2 regions of the Priestia sp. VA7 genome follow, and region 2 is predicted to be linked to the other one. Evidence: predicted binding sites of a transcription regulator. Region 2 holds the regulator's gene; the other holds the start of a gene.
The links. Region 2 encodes Rex, which represses fermentation and respiration genes when NADH is low (regulators of the CRP and FNR family bind a similar motif). Its sites were predicted from a motif close to TTGTGAAATATTTCACAA; they were not measured.

Region 1 (5,747 bases), on a different contig from region 2:
GACAGACCCCGTTAGAAATACGCCGATCCAGCCAAGAAATGGGGATAAAAATGGAAAATAAGCAGCTGATGTAGCGAGCGCCAATCCAAGTGTAGAAGACTGTCCTGAGTAATTTGAAATAAAAGCAAAAGCAATGACCATCATAATAGTAATAATAGGCCTTGATAATTCTTTTACGGTTTCTAAAAGAGTGGTCCATGCCACTTTTGGCGATATGTTAAGCAAGAAAACTGAAAGGATACAAGCAATAAGAATTGCTGTACCTGTTGCTGCAAATACGTCTATTTTTAAGATAGCAGCGTAAGGCGTAGGATCTTTTACTAAAGGCGCTGCTTTAATTACGTGATTGTGTAAAAATGGGACGTTAATAAGCAGGTTCATATGTTCAAGCATTGTTTTGACAAAAGAAATGCTCCAAGCCGTAACGAGTATCGTTAATAGAATAAAAGGAGACCAAGCCTTTAAAATCTGTTTTGGTGACAGGCTGAAGCTTTTAGCCGCTGCCGGGCTTGTTCGTTTAATATAAAAAGCAAGAGCAAGTAAACTCACAATAGAAGATGTGATATTTGGAAGTTCAGGGCCGATGTATGTAACAGTTAAATACTGTGTCAGTGCATAGGAAACGGCTGTGATGCTCGTTGCTTTCCATACGTCTTTTAATCCTTTTATCCCATCCATAATAAAGACAAGTAAAAAAGGGATAAGAAAAGAAATAATCGGAAGCTGCGTGCCAAGAAAATGAGCAATTTCTTTTGGATCTATGCCAGATACTTGTCCTGCGACAATAACAGGAATCCCCATGGCGCCAAACGCTCCTGAAGCTGTATTAGCAATTAAACATAGCGCCGCTGCTTTTAACGGTTTGAACCCAAGTCCAACTAGAAGCGCTGCTGTAATGGCAATTGGAGCTCCAAATCCCGCTGCCCCTTCTAAAAAAGCATTAAAGGAAAAAGCAACAAGCAGCATTTGCAAGCGGGGGTCGTCGGTTATTGAAATAATAGATTGTCTGATGGTAGTAAACTGTCCGCTTTTGACAGTTAGCTTGTATAAGAACACCGCTCCGATAATAATATAGCTGATGGGCCAAAGTGCATACAGAAACCCATAGCCTGTGGCTCCTAAGATCATTGAAGCAGGCATATCATAAAAATAAATAGCAATAATCATAGCAAGAAGCACTGTAATACCAGCAGCAATATGTCCTTTTAATTTCAAAAGAGTTAAAGCAATAAAGAAAAAGATAATGGGGATGAGTGCAATTAGTGCAGAAAGCCAAATATTATCTAACGGATTATATACCTGAGTCCACGTCATATTCATACACCTCTACTACATATTTAAAACAAGGGAGCGGGGGAGTCCCCCGCAAAAATCTTTAGATGTTACACAAAAGCTCTGTCGCGAGTTTGCTTAAGAATGCTAGCAGAGTGCTCGAGCTGCTGCTGTTCGTGAGGGGTTAAATTCAATTCAATAATTTGACGCACGCCGTTTTTATTAATGATAGCTGGTACGCCGATATACACATCAGAAATACCGTATTGTCCTTCTAATAAAGCAGATACTGTTAAAATAGAATTTTCATCATCTAAAATAGCCTTGGTAATACGTACAAGCCCCATTGCAATTCCGTAATAAGTCGCTCCTTTTCGATTAATAATATGGTAAGCCGCATCGCGGGTTTGTTCGAATAGATGCTGCATATCGGGTTCTTTTTCAATAGCGGCAGTATTGATAAAATGTTCGAGCTTCACACCGCCAATTTGCGCGTGGCTCCAAACAGGAAATTCCGTATCTCCATGTTCCCCCATAATATAAGCGTGGACGTTGCGAGAATCTACTTCGAAATAGTCGCTTAACAAGTAGCGGAAGCGAGCTGTGTCAAGAATCGTTCCTGAACCAATTACCCGTTCGTTTGGTAATCCTGATACTTTTTGTGTAACGTGTGCGAGAATATCAACTGGATTTGTTGCCACTAAAATGATGCCGTCAAATCCGCTGTTCATAATATCTTTTACAATGCATTCAAAAATTTTAACGTTTTTTTCAACTAGATCTAAGCGTGTTTCCCCTGGAGCTTGATTAGCGCCCGCTGTAATAACTACTAAATCAGCGTCAGCACAGTCTTTATAATCTCCAGCCCAGATTTTCATCGGTGTGGCAAATGGCATTCCATGATTGATATCACGTGCTTCACCTTCTGCTTTTTCTTTGTTCATATCGATTAACACTAATTCATTGGCAATACCTTGATTCACCATTGAAAAAGCGTAGCTTGAGCCCACAAAACCAGTTCCGATAACGGCAACTTTTCGTGTTTTTGGTGTAAATTGTGTTTTCATTTGTATCATCCTTTGAATTTTATTTTGTGATGTTTTTCACAATGTTAGTGTAACAAGAATAAATTGCTTCAGCTGTGATAAAAATCACACCCTTTAAAAAATAGTAAACAATTTTACAGGGCGATTTAAAAAAATGTCCTTCTACATGAAGTGCCACATTTAGAAAGATCTTAAACGTTTAAAGTGTTGAGTAAAGGCAACTTGTTTTGCAGAAAGCTAAAGAGTTTAACATTCTCTATTTGTATGTTAGCAGCCAATAATGTTTCTATAGACCCACACGAAATCCATTTGTTACACTAAGTTTGCTTATTTTGAATAAAGGAGTGGAAGGGATGGAGAACTACTATGAGCAAGCCCAAAAAGGCGCTTGGGTTAGTATCTTATCATATATCTTTTTATCGACATGTAAACTTATCATTGCGGGTGTCACCGCTTCCTCTGCATTAAAAGCCGACGGTCTTAATAATGTTACAGATATTATTGCATCAATTGCCGTCTTAGTCGGCTTAAAAATCTCTAAAAAACCTCGCGATAATGATCATCCCTATGGACATTCCAGAGCGGAACATATCTCTTCACTTATTGCTTCTTTTATCATGATGGTAATCGGACTAGAAGTATTGGTCGATGCGGGTCAGTCATTATTTATGGACAAATCTGAAGCGCCTAATTTACTGGCTGCTTGGGTAGGTCTTGGAGCGGCTGCTGTTATGGGTGGTGTCTACCGATATAATATTAAGCTTGCTAAAAAACTTGATAGCCAGTCTTTATATGCGGTTGCTAAAGATAATTTGTCTGATGCACTTGTGAGTATAGGGGCTGTCGTGGGAATTTTCGGCTCACAATTCGGCCTGCCCTGGCTGGACGTGGTAGCTGCTTTTGCTGTGGGAATTATTATTTGTAAAACAGCCATTGAGATTTTTAAAGAAGCGGCTCATTCTTTAACGGACGGATTTGATGAAGAAAAGTTAGGGCACTACAAAGAAAGCATCGAGCTTGTAGAAGGTGTAAAAGAAGTAGAAGATGTGAAAGCGCGCAAGCTTGGTAATCAAGTCGTGATTGATGTAACTGTTAAAGTAGATCCCCATTTAAATGTTATCAAAAGCCATGAAATTGCTGATCAAATTGAACATATGATGAACGATGAGCATCAAATTAAAGATACGCTTGTTCATATTGAACCTGATGCATACGAAAAACAAAAATAAGACCAGCACGTTCTTTCGTTATGAAAGGATGCGCTGGTTTTATTTTGCGGGAATTTGAAATAAATCACAAAAACTTCTTCAAAAATGAAAATGAAAAGCCGTTATTAGTAATATAAAGATTTTTGTAGAAGGGTGAGGGAATGAAGAGGTTAAGTGCGAAGCTCGTAGTATTTTTTAGTATTTTTATAGCTATTTTATTATTAGTTGTTTCAGGGGCTGTTTATCAATTTACCAAAACGCAAATAGAAAAAGATGTAGAAATTCAGTCTCAAAGTCAAGTGAAAGAGTTAAAAGAAACCATTCATACGTACTTAGACATGTATAGTCGTTCTTTGCTAACGTATAGTGAAAACGATGTAATTGTTAATTTTGTTAAGCAGGAAGGAGATCAAACAAACCAAGAGAAAAATCCGTATTTTACATGGAACACAGTTCAAAAAGAGTTTACGCAGTTTAAAGAAAAGTATCCAAACCTAGCACTTGAATACATAGGCACTAAAAATAAAGGAATGTATTCTGTTCCTAAACAAGAGTTTGGTTCAAACTATGATCCGACTTCAAGGGTATGGTACAAACAAGCAGTAGAATCACCTAATGAGGTTATTTATACGGATCCATATGAAGATGCAGCAACAAAAAAGACGGTCGTGACAATTGCAAAGGCTATTTTAGATCCAGATACTAAAAATGTGCTGGGCGTTATAGCTACTGATTTAGACTTAGATGCATTAAAAAACATTGTAGGTAAAGCAGAAGTAAATCACGGTGGGTATGCATTTTTATTTGATCAAAATGGCACAGCGCTCGTTCATCCAACAGAAGCTGGGAAAAATTTGATGAATCAGCCATTTATGAAAAAAATGTACGAAGCAGACCGGAATAGAGATTTCATGAAGTATACCTTTCAAGGTGAAGAGAGAGTGATGGCATATGATACTCTCGAAGGGACGAATTGGAAGATAGGAAATGCCTTTATTTATAATGAAATGCTCTCAAGCGCTCATCATTTACTGACTGTTATTGTCTGGATTGCGTTAATTGGCATCTTATTATCAGTGGTGTTAACCATCTTTTTCTCAAGAATTATTACTAATCCGATTCGCCGCTTGAAAAATGAAGTAGCCAAAGTAACAGCTGGCGATTTAACGGTTCAGGTGAAGACGAAGTCAAAAGATGAAATTGGTGAGCTTACTCATTTATTTAATGATATGGTAGCCAAAATGAAAACATTGATTGGCACGGTTCAGACATCTGTTGAGACAGTAAAAACGTCTGTTGAAGACTTGAGTGCCGTATCTGAAGAAGCAACTGCATCCAGTGAAGAAATCGGCCGGGCTATCCATGAGATTGCCAGCGGTGCCACGCAGCAAGCTTCTGACGCTGACTCTACTAATCATAAAACGATGAGTTTATCTTCGCAAATTGAAGAAGTCATTGAACAAAATGCACAGATTAATAAAATGACGATTGAAGCTGTAAGCATCAATGAAAAAGGTTTAAAACAGATGCAGCTCCTTCGCAGCCAAACCACTGAATCGTCTCAAACGATTCACGCTGTTCAAGCTGTAATGGAAGAGTTAACAAATAAGATGAAAAAAATTGAATCTATTATTTTCACGATTAATAGTATTTCAGATCAGACAAATTTACTTGCATTAAATGCTAGTATTGAAGCAGCTCGTGCAGGAGAACATGGCAAAGGATTTGCGGTAGTAGCTGAAGAAGTGCGAAAACTTGCTGAACAGTCCTCTCAGGCCACTGAACAAGTTCGTCATACGATTGCAGCGATTCAAGGTGAAGTCGCTGCTGCGCGTGAAGAATGCAACCGTACAGAAGAGCTTTCAAAGTCTCAAGACTTTGTGGTAGGAGATACAGAACGAGCTTTTCATGAAATTGCAACTACGATTGAACAAGTGGCGGCGGCTGTCGAACATGTGACAAGCAGCATGGACAGTATCGATGAGCATAAGGAAGACGTGGTAGCGGCAATTCAAAGCATAGCAGCCATTGCACAGCAATCAGCAGCAGGAACTGAAGAGATTACCGCTTCCACAGAAGAACAAATTAGAGCTATTTCTACTGTTTCTCAATCAGCGGAACATCTGCAAGAGATTAGTGAAGAATTGGCGAACTTGATTCGTCAATTTAAAATTCAATAGAAAAAAAGAGGCTAGGACAAAAGTATTTTAGTTAAAGGAAA
Region 2 (5,747 bases):
TCAATATCTAAGTGGTTGGTAGGCTCATCCAGAATAAGCAAGTCTGGCTTTGTTAAAAGCAGTTTTGCAAGAGCCAAGCGCGTTTTTTGTCCACCGCTCAAGGAGGAAATAGGGGTGCTATAGTCAAAGTTTGAAAAACGGAAACCGTGAAGAATAGATCGTGTATCCGCTTCATATTGATAGCCGCCTAAATCTTTGAACGTTACTTGAAGCTGATCGTACTCTTTGGTTAGTTTTTCGTATTGAACTGAATCATTAAAAATGTCTGGATCGCCCATCTTCGTTTCAAGCGTACGTAATTCTTTTTCCATCTTCTTTAATGGAGCAAAGACCGTCATCATTTCTTCCCATATGGAGAGTGTTGACTCAAGAACTGTATCTTGTCCCATATAATCAATGGAAACACCTTTAGGTTTAATAATTTCTCCGCTGTCATAAGAAAGCTGCTCAGCAATAATTTTTAATAAAGTTGATTTACCAGCACCGTTTCGTCCCACTAGGGCAATGCGGTCTTTTGATTGTACTTCTAACTTTATATTCGATAAAATGGGTTCTGCCCCATAGTATTTTGTAATACCGTTCAATTGTAGAATAATCATTTTTTCACCTCTAGTAGTATATCCATAGTGTATTTTAACATATTTTCAACTACAAGTTCTTCCTACAAGCGTTTGTAATTTGTAGAGGGACAAGGACAAATGATGAAGCGAATGTTTTGATTCATGAAATAAAATGATTTTACCTGCACATTTTATACAGGATACTATGTTAAAATAAGAGATAAGTGCATCTCTGAACTTATATATGATGGATGTAGAAAACCCGTCATGACTAACAAACGGATCCTTTGAAGGGCTAATTGCTTCGTTCTAACTACCGACTTTAAGTAGTGCTGGATAGCCAAAAGGAGTCGGGGTATGAAGCGGAGTATATATAAAACAAGAGAAAAGAGAGAGAATTGGAAGCGCTACCTCGGAGCGGTTGAGGCTTTGTGAAAGGTAATGCAATATGACTTGAAAATGTTAGTAATGACATACATGAACTGAGGGGGTACAACGTGAACACTGAACAATTAAAAATACCACAAGCAACGGCTAAACGATTGCCGCTTTATTATCGTTTTTTAAAAAACTTGCATGCTTCTGGTAAACAGCGTGTTTCGTCAGCGGAGTTAAGTGAGGCAGTGAAAGTTGATTCTGCTACTATTCGTCGGGATTTTTCTTACTTTGGAGCATTAGGGAAAAAGGGATACGGCTACAATGTAAATTATTTACTTACATTTTTCCGTAAAACGTTAGACCAAGATGAAGTAACGAAAGTAGCACTGATTGGCGTAGGGAATCTGGGAACGGCCTTTTTAAATTATAATTTTATTAAAAATAATAACACCAAAATTGAGTGCGCTTTTGATGTGATAGAAGATAAAGTCGGTACAAAAGTAGGCGACGTGCCGGTTTATCACCTTGACCAATTGGAAGATTATATGAGTGATGATATCTCAGTGGCGATTTTAACCGTTCCTGCCACTGTGGCTCAGCAAATTACCGATCGTTTAGTGAATTGCGGAATTAAAGGGATTTTAAACTTCACTCCTGCACGCTTAAACGTACCGGATGAGATTCGACTGCATCATATTGATCTGGCTGTAGAATTACAGTCGCTTGTCTACTTTTTGAAAAATTATCCTGTTGAATAAGATGGACTGTGTTACGATTTCCTTAAGTCTAAATTAATAAGGAGAGTGGAAATATGGGGATTGGAGCAGGTAGTTGGATTATTATTGCGATTGTAGCACTGCTTATTTTTGGACCGAAACGGTTACCGGAGCTAGGAAGATCAGTCGGGCAAACGCTTAGAGAGTTTAAGCATGCCGCTAGCGGTGCATCAGAAGATCGTGAAAAAGATAAACAGCGTCAAGTAGATGACAAAGAGTAAAAGGGTGATCATAGTATGACCGAACAAGAAATGTCAATATATGATCATATAGGAGAGCTGCGAAAACGCATTTTAATTGTTTTATTTTTCTTTGTCATTGCCACAATTGGCGGCTTTTTTATAGCGGATAAGGTTATTGTCTATTTACAGCATGCTGATGAGGCAAAAAATTTAACGATGAATGCATTTAGGCTAACAGATCCAGTTAAGATTTATATGCAGTTTGCTGTTATTATCGGCTGTGTACTTGCAGCTCCTGTTGCACTGTATCAACTTTGGGCATTTGTTAGTCCTGGTTTATATGAAAAAGAGCGTAAGGTAACGCTTGGATATATTCCTGTTTCCATTTTTCTCTTTATCGGCGGTGTCTCTTTTTCTTATTTTGTGTTGTTTCCATTTGTCGTCGATTTTATGACGCGGGTTTCCGATGAGCTGAATGTAAACCAAGTGATTGGCATTAATGAATACTTTTCTTTTTTAATGCAGCTCACACTGCCTTTTGGCCTGTTGTTTCAGCTTCCTGTCGTCGTCATGTTTTTGACGCGATTAGGAATTATAACGCCTATGTTTTTATCTCAAATTCGAAAGTATGCCTATTTCGTACTGCTAGTTATTGCCGCACTGATTACACCACCGGAATTGCTCTCGCACATGATGGTGACAGTGCCGCTCTTAATTTTGTATGAAATCAGCATCATTATTTCCCGCATTTCGTATCGCAAAGTGTTAAAGGCAAGGGCAGAGCAAGAAAGAGAAGATGTTAGTATGTAAAAAAACCACTGAAACAGTGGTTTTTTTATTTAGATGAATCATCTTGATTTTTATATTGCTGCTGCAACTTTTTAATTTTATAGTGCAAGATAAAAATGCGAACCGCAAATCTGAAATCGAATGCGGCTACGAGTGCAAATAAGATCGTAGGGAAGTTCCACACGGTTTCCTGAGCATTTTGAATAGCCAGGTAGGTGAATAAAATCCCCATAATAATATAAATAAACCCTCGTGTTAAAGGGATATTCTTCATAAAAACATGCCTCCAAAAATAAACTGCATTTGTTCTGCTTGCTTTTGCATTTCTATAATTTTATCTGCAAAAATAGTTTGAGATAAAATAACGATTGTATTCATCAACACGTGAGCAATAATGGGTACAATAATTAGTTTTGTTCTTGCATAAAGGAATGCAAATACAAATCCCATGGCTGTATACACGAGCAAATGTTTAAAATCCCAGTGTACGGCAGCGAAAATAAGGGAACTAATAAATGCAGAGATAAAAAAATTATATCGTTTGTGAAGAGAACCGAAAATAATCTTTCGAAAAATAATCTCTTCTAGAATTGGTCCAATAACAGACGTAACGACAATAAGGAACGGCGTTGCTTTAACAAGATTAACAATGTTTTGTGTATTTTCAGATACTTGGGTAATGCCAAGAGCGTGCTCAATCATCCCTGCTACAGCTTGACCAGCCATAGCCAGGAACACCCCAAGGACTGACCAGACCACAGTTACCGTTGTTCCCGCATGTTCTATACGCATGGACATGTCACGGCGCAGCAGCAGTAAGACAATAAGTAAACCAAGGATAAAGCTAATGATGGTCCAATAAGTCAAAAGCATGACAGTCGCTGTTCGAACTGGATATTGATCAAACATTCCTGTTAATTTTAACAGCGGTATACCAACAACTCCTGAAAACTGCATAAGGATGTAGGTGAGGATAACATACCAATAACGTTTTTCCAATCTTCTATACTCCTTTAAAAGGTTTTTATGTATATATGTCGAAGAAGTACTGTGAAGTCAGTAATTTCTTCTTGCTCGTATTGTAACATACATATTATTGAACAGAGAAAAGAATGCTTTATTTCTCAAAATCGTCGAAATCTAAGACTATTATATGTAGTTTTCGTAAATTTTAAATTTTTTTTGTTTAATACTTGCAAAAAAAACCCACTTTGTTTTAATATAATAATTGTGTTAGCACTCGTTGAGCTTGAGTGCTAATAAAAATGCAAACATATTATTTGAGGAGGTTGTTTCACTTGTTAAAGCCATTAGGTGATCGCGTAGTGATTGAACTTGTAAAATCTGAGGAAAAAACAGCAAGCGGTATCGTGTTACCGGACAGTGCAAAAGAAAAACCACAAGAGGGTAAAATTGTTGCTGTTGGTACAGGCCGAGTATTAGAAAGCGGTGAGCGTGTAGCTTTAGAAGTAGCTGCGGGCGATCGTATCATCTTCTCAAAATATGCGGGTACTGAAGTGAAATACGAAGGTACTGAATACTTAATTTTACGCGAAAGCGATATTTTAGCTGTAATCGGCTAATTTTAACCACAAACTTATCATACGTAAAAAATAGATTATTAAGAAAATCTTGAGGAGGTCAAAGAACATGGCAAAAGACATTAAATTTAGCGAAGAAGCACGTCGCGCAATGCTACGTGGTGTAGACACATTGGCAAATGCTGTAAAAGTAACGCTTGGACCAAAAGGTCGTAACGTTGTATTAGAAAAGAAATTCGGTTCACCGCTTATTACAAATGACGGTGTAACAATTGCAAAAGAAATCGAATTAGAAGACGCATTTGAAAATATGGGTGCTAAATTAGTAGCCGAAGTTGCTAGCAAAACAAACGACGTCGCTGGTGACGGTACAACTACTGCAACAGTTTTAGCGCAAGCAATGATCAGAGAAGGTCTTAAAAACGTAACGGCTGGTGCTAACCCAATGGGTATCCGTAAAGGTATGGAAAAAGCAGTAGCTGTAGCGGTTGAAGAACTAAAAGCAATCTCTAAACCAATTCAAGGTAAAGATTCAATTGCTCAAGTAGCGGCTATCTCAGCAGCTGACGAAGAAGTAGGTCAATTAATTGCTGAAGCAATGGAGCGCGTTGGTAACGACGGCGTTATCACACTTGAAGAATCAAAAGGTTTCACAACTGAATTAGAAGTGGTAGAAGGTATGCAGTTTGACCGTGGATATGCATCTCCTTACATGGTAACTGATTCAGATAAAATGGAAGCTGTATTAGATGATCCATACATCTTAATCACAGACAAAAAAATCGGTAACATTCAAGAAATCTTACCGGTATTAGAGCAAGTTGTTCAACAAGGCAAGCCCCTATTAATCATCGCTGAAGACGTAGAAGGCGAAGCTTTAGCAACATTAGTTGTGAACAAACTTCGTGGTACATTCACAGCTGTAGCTGTTAAAGCTCCTGGTTTCGGTGATCGTCGTAAAGCAATGCTACAAGACGTTGCGATCTTAACAGGCGGAGAAGTAATCACTGAAGAGCTTGGTCTCGACCTAAAAACAGCAAGCATTGATCAATTAGGTCGCGCTTCTAAAATTGTTGTAACAAAAGAAAATACAACGGTTGTAAACGGTGCAGGAAACGCAGAAGACATCCTAGCACGCGTAAACCAAATCAAAGCTCAGCTTGAAGAAACAACTTCAGAGTTTGACCGTGAAAAATTACAAGAGCGCTTAGCAAAACTTGCTGGTGGCGTAGCTGTAATTAAAGTGGGTGCGGCAACTGAAACTGAGTTAAAAGAACGTAAATTACGTATTGAAGATGCATTAAACTCTACGCGTGCTGCGGTTGAAGAAGGTATCGTAGCTGGTGGTGGTACTGCATTAGTAAATATCTATAATAAAGTAGCAAGCATCGAAGCTGACGGTGACACTGCTACAGGTATCAACATCGTATTACGTGCGATTGAAGAGCCTGTACGTCAAATCGCTCACAACGCTGGTTTAGAAGGATCAGTAATCGTTGAGCGTCTAAAAGGCGAAGCAGT

Region 1: a site for Rex is predicted at 2,364-2,381, ahead of AC0C45_RS25055 (L-lactate dehydrogenase). Genes of this name have one in related genera too.

Annotation. Positions count from the first base shown of each region.
Region 1 covers NZ_JBVQPN010000007.1:44,937-50,683, forward strand. Annotated here, with positions in the region: gene AC0C45_RS25050 (lactate permease LctP family transporter) at 1-1,320, opposite strand, end outside; gene AC0C45_RS25055 (L-lactate dehydrogenase) at 1,383-2,339, opposite strand; gene AC0C45_RS25060 (cation diffusion facilitator family transporter) at 2,672-3,547, shown strand; gene AC0C45_RS25065 (methyl-accepting chemotaxis protein) at 3,688-5,706, shown strand.
Region 2 covers NZ_JBVQPN010000020.1:4,919-10,665, forward strand. Annotated here, with positions in the region: gene AC0C45_RS29315 (ABC-F family ATP-binding cassette domain-containing protein) at 1-599, opposite strand, end outside; gene AC0C45_RS29320 (redox-sensing transcriptional repressor Rex) at 1,058-1,696, shown strand; gene tatA (twin-arginine translocase TatA/TatE family subunit) at 1,750-1,935, shown strand; gene tatC (twin-arginine translocase subunit TatC) at 1,951-2,706, shown strand; gene AC0C45_RS29335 (YdiK family protein) at 2,732-2,959, opposite strand; gene AC0C45_RS29340 (CPBP family intramembrane glutamic endopeptidase) at 2,956-3,684, opposite strand; gene groES (co-chaperone GroES) at 3,984-4,268, shown strand; gene groL (chaperonin GroEL) at 4,336-5,747, shown strand, end outside.